4 regions of the Bradyrhizobium sp. LeoB3 genome follow, and region 2 is predicted to be linked to each of the others. Evidence: predicted binding sites of a transcription regulator. Region 2 holds the regulator's gene; each other region holds the start of a gene.
What was found. The regulator PhoB, encoded in region 2, activates phosphate uptake and scavenging genes when phosphate is short. The targets are predictions, from matches to a motif close to TGTCATNNANCTGTCAT.
Positions count from the first base shown of each region.

Region 1 (3,729 bases), on a different contig from region 2:
CCTTGTCATCGACGATGATCATGTCGGCGCGCCGACCTTCGGCGAGCACGCCGCGGTCGTCGAGTCCGGCAGCACGTGCCGGCGCTCCCGAGATCAGGTCCCACGCCTTTTCCAGCGGCAGAATGCCGTCAGCGGCAAGCCGGAAGGCTGCGAGCAATTGTGCTGGATAGTAATAGTCCGAGGCCAGCACCGAGCAGAGGCCCTTGGCGATCATGTCGGACGCCTTGGTCCAGCCGGTATGGCTGCCGCCGCGCACGACATTCGGCGCGCCATACACTATGTGATCGCCGGCCGCCGCCGCCTCGCGCGCGGTCTCTTCGTTGACAGGGAATTCGGCGATGCCGACGCCCTGGTCGCGAAAGCCCTTGCGCATCTCGGGGCTGTTGTCGTCATGCGAGAGCATGCGGACATCGGCCGAGCGCGCCGCGCTGGCGAGACGGGCGACCGAGGCCGGCACATCGTTCGCGCGCGATACCACGTGCGTGACCAGCTTGTCGAAGTCTTCAGGCGAAAGGCCGGTGCGCTCCACCATCCGGTTGCGCTTGCGCGGCCTTGCCAGGTCCCCGATCGTCCCGTCCATGTGGTCGTTGAACGCGAACAAGTCGACGCGGCCCTCCGCGAGCCAGTCAATGATCTCCGGTTCGGCGTCGAGATTGTAGGTCTCGTGGCGCAGATGGAAGCGCGTGTCGGCGGCAAGCTGCGGACGCATCTGCTCGATTGCCTCCAGCAGTCTCCGCGCATTCTCGGCGCTGCGCAGGCCCGGCTCCCACGACCATGTGGTGGCGTGGAACACCGTCGTGATTCCGTTTGAGATCGCCTGCCGGTCACTGTCGGCGAGCGCCACGTCGATCGGGAAATCGACTCCAGCGCGCGGCATCATCTGCCGCTCGAAGGCGTCGCCATGCAGGTCAACGATGCCGGGCAGCACCAGGAGATCCCGTGCATCAATGCCGAGCGCGCTGCGGCCGTCTCCCTCTTCGCCGAGGGCTGCGATGTCGCGGCCCGCGGTCCGCAGCTGTGTTTCGACGAGTTCGCCGTCAACGAGCGCCTTGCCGCCTTCGATAACAATGTCAGTCACGTGATGGCACTCCGGCGGGTTGTTGGCGCGTTCAGCGCTTCATACTTGGCGAGGAAGTCTTCGACAACCTGCTTGCGAAAATCCGGCAGCGCTTGGCGCAACATTTCGTGATCCCAATCCCACCAGGCGAGCGCCGCAAGGCGGCTGATGATGCCATCGGGAAACCGCTTGCGGAGCGGCCGCGCCGGATTGCCGGCGACGATGGTGTAGGCGGGAACATCCTTGGTCACGATCGCGCCAGCCGCGACCACCGCGCCGGTTCCGATCGAGCGTCCGGGCAGGATGATCGCGCCATGCCCGATCCAGACGTCATGGCCGATATGCACGCGGTGCTCCCGGCGCCATGCGAAGAATTCGGCCTCGTCATGTTCGCCTGGGAAGTATGCGCTGGCGCGATAGGTGAAATGCGCCTGCGACGGACGATGCATCGGATGATTGCCCGGATTGATCCGGGTCATCGCCGCGATCGAGCAGAATTTGCCGATCGTGGTGTAGGTGAGCTGCGCGTCGTTCACGACATATGAATAGTCATCCATCGTGACGTCGAGCAGAACGCTGCGCGCTCCGACCTCGGTATAGGCCCCAAGCTGGCTATCGCGCACCGCGGCGGTGGGATCGACCGTTGGTACAACGGAAAGCATCTTGCCGGCCATCTTCTTCTTCGCCTCGTCGAATCGTTGTGGGGGAGCGCACGTCTTCGATGCGCTTCATAACATTAGCGTGACAGATGCGTGACATCGCCGGCGGTGTGGAGGATCGCCGCACTGCAGCGCGTTTGTCACACAACTGTAATTCAGCGGCGTTAGCCGTTACGCGACGTGACGGGTTCGGAGCACTGCATGCTGGTGGTTGAAGGTTTGACGTGCCGTTTCGGCACAAAAGCCGCGGTCGACAATGCTTCGTTCTCGGTCCAGCCCGGTAGTTTCGTCGGCGTGATCGGTCGCTCGGGCGCCGGCAAGTCGACCTTGTTGCGGATGGTCAACCGTCTCGCCGATCCGACCGAAGGCCGCATCCTGTTCGAAGGTGTCGACGTCACCGCGCTGCGCGGCAAGGCGCTGCGGCAGTGGCGCGCGCGTTCGGCGATGATCTTTCAGCAGTTCAATCTGGTCGGCCGGCTCGATGTGCTGACCAATGTGCTGATGGGCCGCCTTGCCGAAATCCCGGCCTGGCGCTCGTTGACCCAGCTTTGGCCCGAGCAGGACAGGGCGCTGGCGATGTCCGCGCTCGAGCAGTTCGACATCGCGCAGTTCGCCGCCCAGCGCGCCGACCAGCTCTCCGGCGGCCAGCAGCAGCGTGTGGCCATCGCTCGCGCTCTGGTGCAGGAGCCCGACATCATCCTCGCCGACGAGCCGATTGCCTCGCTCGATCCGCGCAATACCAAGATCGTGATGGATGCGCTGCTGCGCATCAACAAGCATTTCGGCATCACCGTGCTCTGCAACCTGCATTCGCTCGATCTGGCGCGCAGCTATTGCGACCGCCTGATCGGCATGGCGGCGGGCCGCGTGGTGTTCGATGGCCAGCCGTCGACGCTGACCGATCACATCGCCCGCGAGCTCTACGATCTCGAGGCCAATGATGTCATCGGCGGGGCGCCAATGCCCGCGCCCGATGCCGCAACAGCTCCGGCGCTCGGCACCGCAGCCGCGGCCTGAACGCCGTAACCTTATGCAGGGAAAGCCGCTGCAGGTGCAGTCGGCCTTTAGAGCATGGTCCGGAAAAGTGGAAACCGGTCGTGTTCAAACAAGAGATGAGATCGCGATCCCGTTGCGTCTCGGATCGTGATCCAGGCGCTATCATAACAGCAGGGGTAAACCATGATCACTCGTCGCATCGTTCTCGCCGGCGCTGCCGCGCTCGCGCTCACCGCGTCCGCGTCGGCGCAGGACTGGAAGGCCAAATATCCGGAGCTGACCTTCGCGGTCGTGCCGGCTGAAAACGCGTCCGGTGTCACCGAGCGCTGGACGCCGTTCGTCAACTATCTCTCCAAGGAACTCGGCGTGAAGGTCACGCTGCGCATCGCGAACGACTATGCTGCGGTGATCGAAGGCCAGCGCTCCGGCAATATCCAGATCGCCAGCTACGGTTCGGCCTCCTTCGCCCGCGCGCGGCTGACCGGCGTCAAGACCGACGCCTTCGCCAACGACATCAACGCTGACGGCTCGACCGGCTACTACTCGATGTTCTTCGTCAAGGCGGCCAGCCCCTACAAGACCATCGAGGACGTGAAGGGCAAGAACCTCGGCCTCGTCGATCCGAACTCGACCTCCGGCAACAACGTGCCGCGCTTCGAGCTCAACAAGAAGGGCATTCCGGACGCCGAAGCCTATTTCAGCAAGGTTGTCTTCACCGGCAGCCACGAGAACGCGATGCTCGCGCTGTCGCAAGGCACGGTTGATGTCGCCGCCAACCAGTGGACCAGCGACGACGACTCCACGCTCGCCCAGATGCTGCACAAGGGCATGCTGAAGAACGCCGACGGCTCGCCGATGAAGAAAGAAGATTTCCGTATCATCAACAAGTCGGCCGAGATCATCAACGGACCCTATGCCTACAACTCCGATCTTCCCGACGATCTGAAGGCCGCGATCGCGAAAGCCTTCTTCGAAGCGCCGACCAAGGACAAGGCGGCGTTCGACAAGCTATCCGAC
Region 1 covers NZ_JBVBEF010000011.1:14,668-18,396, reverse strand. Annotated here, with positions in the region: gene ACZXDY_RS10905 (alpha-D-ribose 1-methylphosphonate 5-triphosphate diphosphatase) at 1-1,078, opposite strand, end outside; gene ACZXDY_RS10900 (LbetaH domain-containing protein) at 1,075-1,731, opposite strand; gene phnC (phosphonate ABC transporter ATP-binding protein) at 1,918-2,733, shown strand; gene phnD (phosphonate ABC transporter substrate-binding protein) at 2,896-3,729, shown strand, end outside.
Region 1: a site for PhoB is predicted at 1,855-1,871, ahead of phnC (phosphonate ABC transporter ATP-binding protein). Genes of this name have one in related genera too.

Region 2 (3,729 bases):
CGGTTGTCGTGCCGATGGGCGGCTTCTCCGCGCTGGCCGGCTGCCTGGCGCTGGCGGTGATCGTCATCCCGGTTGTGCTCCGCACCACCGAGGACATGCTGCTGCTCGTCCCCAACCCGCTGCGGGAGGCGGCCTCCGCGCTTGGCCTTCCGCGCTCGCTGGTGATCAAGCGGATCGCCTATCGCGCGGCGCGCTCCGGCCTGATCACGGGCGTGCTGCTGGCGACCGCCCGCGTCGCCGGTGAGACCGCCCCGCTGTTGTTCACCGCGCTGTCCAATCAGTTCTTCAGCCTGAACCTGACCAAGACGATGGCGAACCTGCCGGTGACCATCAACAACTTCGTGCAGAGCCCCTACGCCTATTGGAAGGAGCTCGCCTGGAGCGGGGCCTTGCTTATCACCTTGACCGTGCTCGCGCTCAACATCGGCGCGCGCATCCTCGGCGCCGAAAGGAGCGCAAAATGACCGATCTGTCCGTATCGACGACCAGCCCGAGCGCGGCCATTCCCCAGAAGTCGCTGCCGGAAGCGGCGCCAAAGGTGACTGCACGCAGCCTCAACTTCTATTACGGCGAGCACCATGCGTTGAAGAACATCAACCTGACGCTCGGCACCAACCGCGTCACCGCCTTTATCGGCCCGTCCGGCTGCGGCAAGTCGACCCTGCTCCGGATCTTCAACCGGATGTACGACCTGTATCCCGGCCAGCGCGCCACCGGCCAGTTGATGCTGGACCAGACCAACATCCTCGACCCCAAGCTCGACCTCAACCTGCTGCGGGCGCGGATCGGAATGGTGTTCCAGAAGCCGACGCCGTTCCCGATGACGATCTATGAGAACATCGCCTTCGGCATCCGCCTTTACGAGAAGATCTCGAAATCTGAAATGGACGGCCGCGTCGAGAAAGCGCTGCGCGGCGGCGCGCTGTGGAACGAGGTCAAGGACAAGCTCAACGCCTCCGGCCTGAGCCTCTCCGGCGGCCAGCAGCAGCGCCTCTGCATCGCCCGCACGGTTGCGGTGCGGCCCGAAGTTATCCTGTTCGACGAGCCCTGCTCGGCGCTCGATCCGATCTCGACCGCCAAGGTCGAGGAATTGATCCAGGAATTGTCGGAGGACTACACGATCGCGATCGTCACGCATAACATGCAGCAGGCGGCGCGCGTCTCCGACAAGACCGCGTTCATGTATCTGGGCGAACTGATCGAGTTCGACGACACCAGCAAGATCTTCACCTCGCCGAGCGATCGACGTACCCAAGACTACATCACCGGCCGGTTTGGTTGAGGAGGGACATCATGGCTTCTGAACATACCGCCAAGGCATTCGACAGCGATCTTCAGGAACTGACCCGTCTGGTCGCAGAGATGGGCGGGCTGGTCGAACGGATGATCACCGAATCCGTCGATGCGCTGATCCGCCGCGACGTCGCGCTCGGCAAGCGTGTCGTCGCTTCCGACATCGAAATCGACAGCCTGCAGCGCGTGATCGAGGAGCGCGCCGTGCTGACGATCGCCCGCCGCCAGCCGATGGCTGTCGACCTGCGCGAGATCGTCGGCGCGATGCGGGTGGCGACCGACCTCGAGCGGATCGGCGACCTCGCCAAGAACATGGGCAAGCGCGTCGCCGCGCTGGAGAACGACTTCCAGCCGCTGAAGCTGATCCGCGGCCTGGAGCACATGACCGACCTCGTGCTGTCGCAGGTCAAGTCCGTGCTCGACGCCTATGCCGCGCACGATCTGCCGGCGGCGATGAACGTCTGGAAGAGCGACGAGGAGGTGGACGCGATCTGCACCTCGCTGTTCCGCGAGCTCCTCACCTACATGATGGAAGATCCGCGCAACATCTCGTTCTGCATCCACCTGATGTTCTGCGCCAAGAACATCGAGCGGATCGGCGACCACGCCACCAACATCGCGGAAACGGTCTTCTACATGATCGAGGGTCAGCAGATCACCGACAAGCGGCCGAAGGGGGATATGACGACGTTCGCCACGACCGTTCCGGGCAACTAGAGCAACATCCGGAAAGTCGACGCCGGCTTTCCGCCAAGATCCTGCTCAAACATCAAAGGAAGAGTGGGATGACGATTCAAGCAGAGAGTCATCCCGCTATAGGAGAAGCCAAGCCGATGAGCGCACGCATTCTGGTGGTCGAAGACGAAGAAGCGCTGACGACGCTGTTGCGCTACAATCTCGATGCAGAAGGCTATGATGTCGAAACGGTCGCCCGTGGAGACGATGCGGACACAAGGCTCAAGGAACGTATTCCCGACCTTGTCGTGCTCGACTGGATGCTGCCGGGACTCTCCGGCATCGAGCTGTGCCGCCGTCTGCGGGCGCGGCCGGAGACCAAGCAGCTCCCGATCATCATGCTGACCGCGCGCGGCGAGGAAAGCGAGCGCGTGAGGGGGCTGGCGACCGGTGCCGACGACTACATCGTCAAGCCGTTCTCGGTGCCTGAACTGCTCGCGCGGGTGAAGGGCCTGTTGCGCCGGGCAAGCCCGGAGCGGCTCGCCACCGTGCTCACCTATGGCGACATCGAACTCGACCGCGAGAAGCGCCGCGTCGCGCGCTCGGGCCGCCCGATCGATCTCGGCCCGACCGAATATCGCCTGCTGGAGTTCTTCCTGGAGCATCCCGGCCGCGTGTTCAGCCGCGAGCAGCTGCTCGACAGCGTTTGGGGCCGCGACATCTATATCGACGAGCGCACCGTCGACGTTCACATCGGCCGCCTGCGCAAATTGCTCAATCCCGGCCGCGAGCAGGACCCGATCCGCACCGTCCGCGGCGCGGGCTACGCGCTCGATGATCGCTTCGCGAAGGCCGAGCAGTCGTAAACCGGCGACCTCAATCCGTAGCCCGGGTGCAGCGAAGCGTAGCCCGGGGAAATTTGGACCTGCCGATACAGCGTTCCCGGGTTGCGCTGCGCTCCACCCCGGCTACGATCTGTCGTCGGCTTACTTGCCTTGTGACGGCTTGACCGTCGGACGGCGGCGGTCAGCCGCCGGCTGGTAGGCGATGCGGGAGTGGTGCGCGCAATAGGGCAGGCCGGGAAGCGCCTTGCCGCCGCAGAAGAAGAATTCCGGGCTCGAGGGATCGCCGACCGGCCAGTGGCAGGTGGCCTCGTTCAATTCGAGCAGCGACAGCCGCTGGCTCATCGGCACCACATTGTCGTAGGCGATAGGGTCCGCTTCCACCTCCACCTCGAAGGCGTGGGCGAGCGCGGTGTTGCCGCGGGAGACCGGACGCGCCACGCGCATCATCGGCTGTGCCGGACGCGCCTTGCGCTGCCGCGGCGCGGCTGCAGCAGGACTCTTGGCGCGGCCCGAGAGGCCAAGCCGGTGCACCTTGCCGATCACCGCATTGCGGGTCACGTTGCCCAGTTCCGCAGCGATCTGGCTGGCCGAGAGGCCACCTTCCCAGAGCTTTTTCAACTGCTCGACGCGTTCGTCGGACCAGGTCAATACCGTCATCGCATCTTTCCCTTCGCGTTGCGCCGGCCGATCCTGGGACAGCGCTGCGATGCCTAATCTCAAAAATCCCTGCGGGCAGAATCCCTTAAGGCTCGCCGGGCACGAAAACCGCACCCGAACGTGTACGCCGCACACAAAGGACTCTAAGGGATCAAAACTGCCGCACGAGATGTCGTACCCGACAGGCCAAACGCTACAATATGGCGTGACTCTGGCGCAAGAGTCCGCGCCTATGCGTCCACATGTTCCGACATTTAGG
Region 2 covers NZ_JBVBEF010000037.1:69,829-73,557, forward strand. Annotated here, with positions in the region: gene pstA (phosphate ABC transporter permease PstA) at 1-464, shown strand, start outside; gene pstB (phosphate ABC transporter ATP-binding protein PstB) at 461-1,282, shown strand; gene phoU (phosphate signaling complex protein PhoU) at 1,294-2,010, shown strand; gene phoB (phosphate regulon transcriptional regulator PhoB) at 2,127-2,834, shown strand; gene ACZXDY_RS23160 (GcrA family cell cycle regulator) at 2,955-3,470, opposite strand.

Region 3 (3,729 bases), on a different contig from region 2:
CGCCCGAGATCAGCTCGATCCCCGCGGCCTCCTTCGCGACCTGGCGCAGCGCAATGCTGGTCTGGGTATTCATCTCGACGAAAGTCGAGTCGGCCACCACAATACGCCGCCGCTCGCCGGTGTGCGTCCGATAGTCGGCCGCCATTTCCGACCAGGATGGCCAGAGGCCGAGCGGCGGCTGCACGACGAGATATGCCGCGCTCGCAGCGATGGCGGCGGCGGCCCCGCCGCCGAGCACGGCACGACGTGACATCGAGATAGAGGCGAACGTCCGCGCGGCCGGGCGATTCCCCTCAAATACCTCGGGCCCCAAGGCCTCCCACATCCGGGTGGCCTTCATAAACGCGGTGCGATGCGCCGGATCGCGCTCGCACCACATCTTGCCTTCCCGCACGTCAGCAGGTCCTGCTTCCCCCGAGGTGAAACGGACCAGCCAATCGTGCGCTTCGCGCTCGATCCGCTCCAACTTTTCGCGTGGGCTATCGGTCATCCCTGTCATCAATACGCTTGCCGGCCCCCTGTCCATGCGATTGCTGAACGGGCTGAGGGCCGAATCTTTGCACGAGTTTCCGATCCAGACGAAGCGCGCAATGGGCTAACGCATGCTTCAACTCGATCTCAACCAGTCTTTGTGATATCTCCAACTGTACTGCAATTGCGTGCAGGGTTTTTCCTTCAACGCGCGCTGCATGCAGGATAGCGCGCCGTCGCGGGGTTAATTCCCGGATCGCCTGTTGAAAGGCTTCGAGCTCGATCTTCGCTTCCAGGCTTCGTTGGGGACCGGGCGCTTCATCGGCAATGTCGAAGGCGATCTTCGCGTCATCGAGCGAAACCGTGTATTTTTCCGAGTGCAGTTTCCTCAGGGCGATATTTTTGGCCATGCGCAACAAGTAAGAGCGCGGCCGCTGCACCGGCGGCAGATCCGCGCCCCGGCAAAGCTCCATATACGTGTCCTGCAAGGCGTCACCTGCAAGCTCCACCGAATTCAATCGACGGGCCAACCTGGCTCGCAAATCATCATAGCAGAGTGTCAAAAAACGGCGCAATTCGGCGCGGCTGCTGTGGGTCATGCGGGATCGCGACGCTGGACCCTTGTCCCGCAAGCGTCGTACGCGCCTCCTGCCTCGCGCACCGACATACTAGCGCCCGGCCTTCTGGTCGACGGGTGATGCGCAGAGCCTCGCATCGGCCGCTGCTCCCGGCAGCGCAACCATGGTGATCGGTTGCGGCATCTGCGCCGGTGGCGGTTCGGTCATGCGTGACTTGCCAAGCGTCGCCAACAGCATCCGGTGACTTGCCTGTTCGCCGGCCGATCCGTCCAGTTCTGCGTGCTGCACCAATCCCGACGAACTGATCCACAGCTTGATCACCAGCCGATAACTCACGGGACGCATGTCGGGATACCGGCACAGAATACGCAGGATATCGGCTTGCACCACAGCGAAATAGCGCTGGTATCGGCCATCCTGGGCGATCCGCGCCGTAGCGAACGCATGCGCCGCATCATCGCCGGGATGAATCAGCAAGTAGCTGTTTTCGCGCGCGCGCAGTGGGACGAGTTCTGTCCCTGCGAGCAGGTCTCTGAGAGCATCGTCACGCGTAAGGGCGCCGGTGACCGCAGAGGATCGCTGTCCGATCGCCGCTGCGCCGTCGTAATATACCTCGGTCCCGGTCGCCGCGCAGAACGCGTCTATCGCAGACGCCAGAGGTTGCGCGGGGATGTCGAAGGAAGTCGCTCCCGCCGGCGATGCATGCGACAGAGCCAAAACCATCATCAAATGCGCGACAACAACGGCAAGATCCCGTGTGATCACGCACTTCCACCAGCTGACGATGTTCATGAAATGCTGGTTCACCTTGGCAAACACGTTACTCACGGATGGCTGCGGATCGATCCGTTACGAATTAAACCGGAGGCCGGTCAATCAGAAACTCCTCCCAACTTACGACGCTGCGCAAGACGGTATTGTGACACGCCTCGACTACGGATCTGGCGTCACCAAATGCTAAACGCCGTCGTTTACTCGACAGGCGTCGTCTCATCCGAACCAATCATCGATTTGGGTGCTTGACGCGCGGCGCAGTATCAAGCCTTGCGGCGGTAAATTTGCACCTCTTGCGCGAGATATGCTGACATGATGCTGCCGCAACGGGCCTCACTGATCCCGACATGGAGCGATTGTTTGGAGCACCTTAACGACATAGCGCTGTCGTCGAGGTCTTGAAGATCGAGAGCTTCCGGCGATACGGCGAAGGCGATCGGCGAGACTCACGAAGTCAAGTGTGATCCGGCCGGGCGGATCATCAGCCGCGCGAGGCTGTCGAAAGTTGAAAGAGGAAAGCCGAACCATTCCGATCGCGGGCAAGATTGCTCGCGGGCTCGGGCTAAGCCTTTCTTCGATCGTTGGAGGCGCTGAAGCATCCGGTGACGCGATCCGGGTAGTGCCATCCAGCGCTCGATTGACGTTCGTAGACAAAGCAAACGGCTTTGAGCGCGAGTTGCCTCCACCGCCTTCAGATATTCCAGGTATCGAAGTGCTGCGCCACGAGATCGCGCGTGAAAAGGCTGGTGTAGGTCGTACACCTCGACCTCGATCCGAGACCCAACTGTGAAGTCTCAAGCAGAGGGCCGGACGCAGAATCCCACACCACGAACTGTATGAATGATTAAGAGTCTGCGGCTTGGTCATTTGACCAAGCCGCTCCATGACAATCCGATACTATTTCTTCAATGGCGCATAGAACGTTCCATCGACCTCGGCGATGTCATCCTGATCGAGCTTTCGAACCTCGAGAACAGTACGTGGCGGATAGGGCCCTTTATCCCAAAGATCTTCCTGCACCTTATTCACCACAGGGCGTAAACGCACGACATCAGATACATAGATGGTCAAGCGTACCGCATCTCTTAGTGACGCACCCTCGGCAGCGGCGACCTGCTGCATATTGACGAACATCTGGCGGATACGTGCCTCCTCGCCTTCAACGAGCTTGTTGGTGGCAGGATCGATACCGCGCATGCCGCCGACAAACACAAAATCGCCAGCGCGAGCACCTGCGCTCCACGATCCGGTCGGCTTCACACCTCCGTCGACGGACGGGATGATCTTCACTCCGTCAGCACAAGCCGGGCTTCCTATGAAAACACAAGCCAGAACGGTGGCGAGCAAGCGTGAATCAACAGTCATACATATCCTCCAGGTGAACAAAGAAAACTTGGCTTTCGCGCCTCAGCAACTGAGAACGACTGCATCGATCAATTTTCCAACCACGGACCTCGTCGTCGCTGCCAGAATGGCGCGTCAATAAAGCGCTGCTCGGAGGCATACATCGCCGTTTGTGCAGCAAGGTGCGATGCGATGCCTTGCAGGAACTGCTGCTGATACCGAACCGCTTTCGTCCCGTCGTTTTGCGTAAGAAGTCCGACAACGCTTTCGGCGGCCTGAATTCCGCTCCACAGGGCGGTAGCAAGTCCGTTCGCGCCGAGCGGATCCAACGCACTGGCAGCATCGCCAGCTCGAATGATGAATGGTTCAACAAGCTCCGACGCTGTTACGGTGCTGGCTGCGGCGAAATGCAGTTCGGGCGCCGCGGCCAGATCCATACCAAGACTCGACAAGCGCGGAGAGATCGCTGTTGTTTGCGACGCCAGGTCGGCCCACAGGCCGGCATTCTTGCGCAATCCTGCCGGCAGCAGATCGGAATCAGTAAAGAGTCCCACCAGCATAC
Region 3 covers NZ_JBVBEF010000002.1:99,764-103,492, reverse strand. Annotated here, with positions in the region: gene ACZXDY_RS03290 (FecR family protein) at 1-490, opposite strand, end outside; gene ACZXDY_RS03285 (RNA polymerase sigma factor) at 480-1,070, opposite strand; gene ACZXDY_RS03280 (STN domain-containing protein) at 1,140-1,877, opposite strand; gene ACZXDY_RS03275 (RidA family protein) at 2,721-3,188, opposite strand; gene ACZXDY_RS03270 (NAD(P)/FAD-dependent oxidoreductase) at 3,257-3,729, opposite strand, start outside.
Region 3: a site for PhoB is predicted at 1,958-1,974, ahead of ACZXDY_RS03280 (STN domain-containing protein). Genes of this name have one in related genera too.

Region 4 (3,729 bases), on a different contig from region 2:
AGATTGCATTGGTCACCGGCGCGAGCCGCGGCATCGGGCAGGCGATCGCACTCAGGCTCGCCGGGGACGGTGCGATCGTTGCGGTTCATTATCACTCTGCCGAGGGAGCCGCGCGCGCTACCGTCGACGAGATTGTCGCTGCCGGTGGAGCTGCGTTTGCACTGCAGGCCGATCTGTCGGCGCGTGGCGGTGCTGTAGCTCTTGCCGCAAAGTTCACCGCGGAACTAACCGAGCGATACGGCAAGACAGCGTTCGATATCCTCGTCAACAACGCCGGTGTCGGCAAGCGTGCGACGATCGAGGAGATCACGGAAGAAGATTTCGAGCTTCTGTTGCAGACCAATCTCAAATCGCCGTTCTTTCTCATCAAGGCTCTGTTGCCCCACTTGCGCGATGGTGGCCGCATCATCAACATTTCGTCGATGGGAACGCGCGCCGCGTACCCCGCCATGGCAGCCTATGCGCCGGCAAAAGCGGGCCTGGAGGCGTTGAGCCGGCTGCTCGCTGTTCATCTTGGCGGGCGGCAAATCACGGTGAACTCCGTGATGCCGGGCGCCACTGCGACCGACATGAACGCCAACGCGCGCGATCCCGTCGCCAGCCGCGAAGTTGCCAATTCGATCGCGCTTGGGCGTGTCGGCCAGCCGGCCGATATCGCCAAAGTCGTCGCCTTCCTGGCGTCCGACGATGGCGGCTGGGTCACGGGCCAACAGATCGACGCCAGCGGCGGCCAGCGGCTGTAAGCCGCACTGCCGCCAGAACAGGCAAGGATCGGCCGCTTTAGCCGTCCGATGCCTCGCCTGGCGGGCTTTTCATCAGCGGATTTTCCATGAGGGGCCTGGCTCGTGGCGGGGACGTTACACGCTGCCGCGAGATTGTACAGCGCTTGATGAAAGTTCATGCTAGCCGTGGCGCGTGCATGACAATAACATTCTTCAAACAAGGTTTGTGACAACCAAAATATTCTTTTCCCTCCTGGATTCGGAGGTTTGCATGCTCGACGACTTCGACCGCAAGATCTTGGCGACGCTGCAGGTGAATAGCAGCCTCTCGATGCAGGAGATTGCCGAGCGGGTCGGGTTGAGTTCGACGCCCTGCTGGCGGCGGATCCAGAAGCTTGAGAGCTCCGGCTACATCAAACGCCGGGTGGCGCTGTTGGACGCGGAAAAGCTGAACCTTGGCGTCAGCGTCTTCATCGCGGTCAAGACCAACCAGCACAATGCGGAATGGGCGCAGAAATTCCGGAAAATCGTCACGAGCTTTCCGGAGGTCGTGGATTTCTATCGCTTGAGCGGCGACGTCGACTATTTGATCCGAGCCGTCGTGTCCGACATTCGCGCCTATGACGATCTCTATCAGCGATTGATCGCAAAGATTGACCTGCACGACGTCTCATCGATGTTCACGATGGAGCAGATCAAGTCGACCACCGAATTGCCACTCGCGAATCTCGCGTGAGCGACTGAGGCGGGCACCCGCGTGTCTGGGCTGGATCGTCGACACGGACTAGGGGCTACGGCTGTCGTCAAACCGTAATATTACGTCACTAGCGTCCGCCACGCGTTGGCTTGGGATGTGCGCTGACGCGCAATTTGGACCGTCGGCGGGCAGGTCGTAGCGCTGGGAAGCCGGAACGGCTGTCCTGATCTGCGTGGGCGGGGACAGTGGTGATGCTTCGATCGGCCCTAGCCGAACTCAGACCGGATCGCGCCAAGCGTGTTGTCGTTACGGCGGCCAATAGGCGACTGGCAGCTTGGGCATGCGCATTGGCCGTCGCGGGCATGGCTGCGGGTATCGACGTGGCCGCGGCTCAGACCAGGCCAGCGAATGCGCCGATCGAATTCAATATCCCCTCGCAACCACTCGCCGCCGCGCTCAATCGCTATGTCGATGCGACCGGACGCGACGCCCTCTACGACACGAGCCTTGCGGCCGGCCGCCTCTCCGGCGATGTCCAGGGCGTGTTTGCACCGGACGAGGCGCTCCGAAAGCTCTTGTCTGGCACCGGTTTGGCTGCCGAGTTCGTGGCCGAGACGACTTTCGTGCTGTTGCCGGAGCCACTCGCCACTCAGCAGGCGGCGCAGCAAACACGATCGCCAGAACATCGGCGTTACTATGGACAGATTCAGGCGAGCATTGCGGATGCTCTTTGCCGATCGGGCGGCGCGCGTCCGGGCAGCTATCGCTTCGCCACTGTGTTCTGGATCGCGCCAGACGGCACCGTCCAGAGATCCCAACGTATCGGGTCCACCGGCAAGCCTGACGCTGATGACCGGATTGATGCGACCTTGCGCAGCGTGCGCTTCGACGAGCCACCGCCGGCGGGCTTTCTGCAGCCGGTCTTGATCTTGATTGTGCCGCAAGGACCCGGCGTGGCGCAGGGGTGCGGCAAGGCCGATTCCAACCTCCGATCGGCTGGGACGCGGCCATGACCGAGACCGCCTTGACGATCATCCGCCGGCTGTTTGTCGATCGCTATGATGACCTCAAGGCGCGCTTGACTCAACGCCTCGGCTCGGCCGATCTCGCCGGCGATGCGATGCAGGATACATGGTTGCGCCTGTCGCGCGCGGATTCGATTGGCGCCGTACAAAGCCCGCGCAGCTATCTTTTCCGGATCGCGCTGAACGTGGCGGAGGATCGCCGCCGGATGGAGCGGCGGCAACGCATATCGGCGATCGAGATCGAAAGCCTGCTTGAGCTGCCCGATCATGCGCCGACGCCTGAGCAAACCATGTTGGCGCGGTCTGATCTGGAGGCCTTCGAGGCGATCGTCAACGAACTCCCCGAGCGGCGCCGGGTGATCTTTCTGGCGGCCCGGGTCGGCAATGTTCCCCGCCAGGAAATCGCCGATCGGCTCAGCATCTCCCGGCAGCTCGTTGCGAAAGAACTCCGGTTGGCACTCGAACATTGCCTGGCGCGCTATAAGGAATTGAAGGGTTGAGCGTGCACTTTCGGTCGCCGAGAATCGTCTTAGAGGTAAGAACTCCTGCGATCGTCGCTTGCTTTCTCACGGAGGCAGCGGTGAAAGGCACAACATTGAGATGAGCAAGGCACGCCCTGGTTTGGACCCGGTGGAGCGGGAAGCGGTCGACTGGCTGCAGAAGCTCACATCCGGAGAGATGACGCCGAAGGACGTGGCGGCGCTGGAACTCTGGCGCGCGCGCAGTCCTCTGCATGAAGCAGCCTTTTTGGAGACGAAGCGCCTGTGGCATACGGCTGGTGTCGCCGGCGATGCTCTGTCGGGTCCGGGTGAAAGCTTCCTAGCCAGGCTCGATGCGCTGGGACGGCGCCGCAGGATGAACCGTCGCGCGGTATTGAGCGCCGGCGTCGCGGCGCTTGCCGCGGCGTCGGTCTATGGCGTGCTCAACCCGCCGTTCGGATTTTGGCCGTCATTGTCCGAACTCAATTCGGATTACCGCACGGGCACCGGCGAGCAACGCCATGTCACATTCGCCGGCGACGTGACGATCGGCCTGAACACGCAGACGAGCCTGGCCGTCCGTCCTGCGGAAGGAATCGAAGATCGCATCGAGTTGATCTCCGGCGAAGCATCGTTTGCAACATCGATGCGCCCGGCGCGATCGCTCGTGGTCCTGGCGGCGCACGGCAGGACGATCGCCGAATCCGGCCGGTTCGATGTCCGCTACACCGCAAGCGGCGAGCGGTCCCCGGTCAGCGTGACCTGTTTCGACGGCGCGGTGCGGATCGAACGTGGAGCCGACGTTG
Region 4 covers NZ_JBVBEF010000002.1:158,796-162,524, forward strand. Annotated here, with positions in the region: gene ACZXDY_RS03505 (SDR family oxidoreductase) at 1-743, shown strand, start outside; gene ACZXDY_RS03510 (Lrp/AsnC family transcriptional regulator) at 994-1,458, shown strand; gene ACZXDY_RS03515 (STN domain-containing protein) at 1,782-2,432, shown strand; gene ACZXDY_RS03520 (RNA polymerase sigma factor) at 2,444-2,944, shown strand; gene ACZXDY_RS03525 (FecR family protein) at 3,045-3,729, shown strand, end outside.
Region 4: a site for PhoB is predicted at 1,521-1,537, ahead of ACZXDY_RS03515 (STN domain-containing protein). Genes of this name have one in related genera too.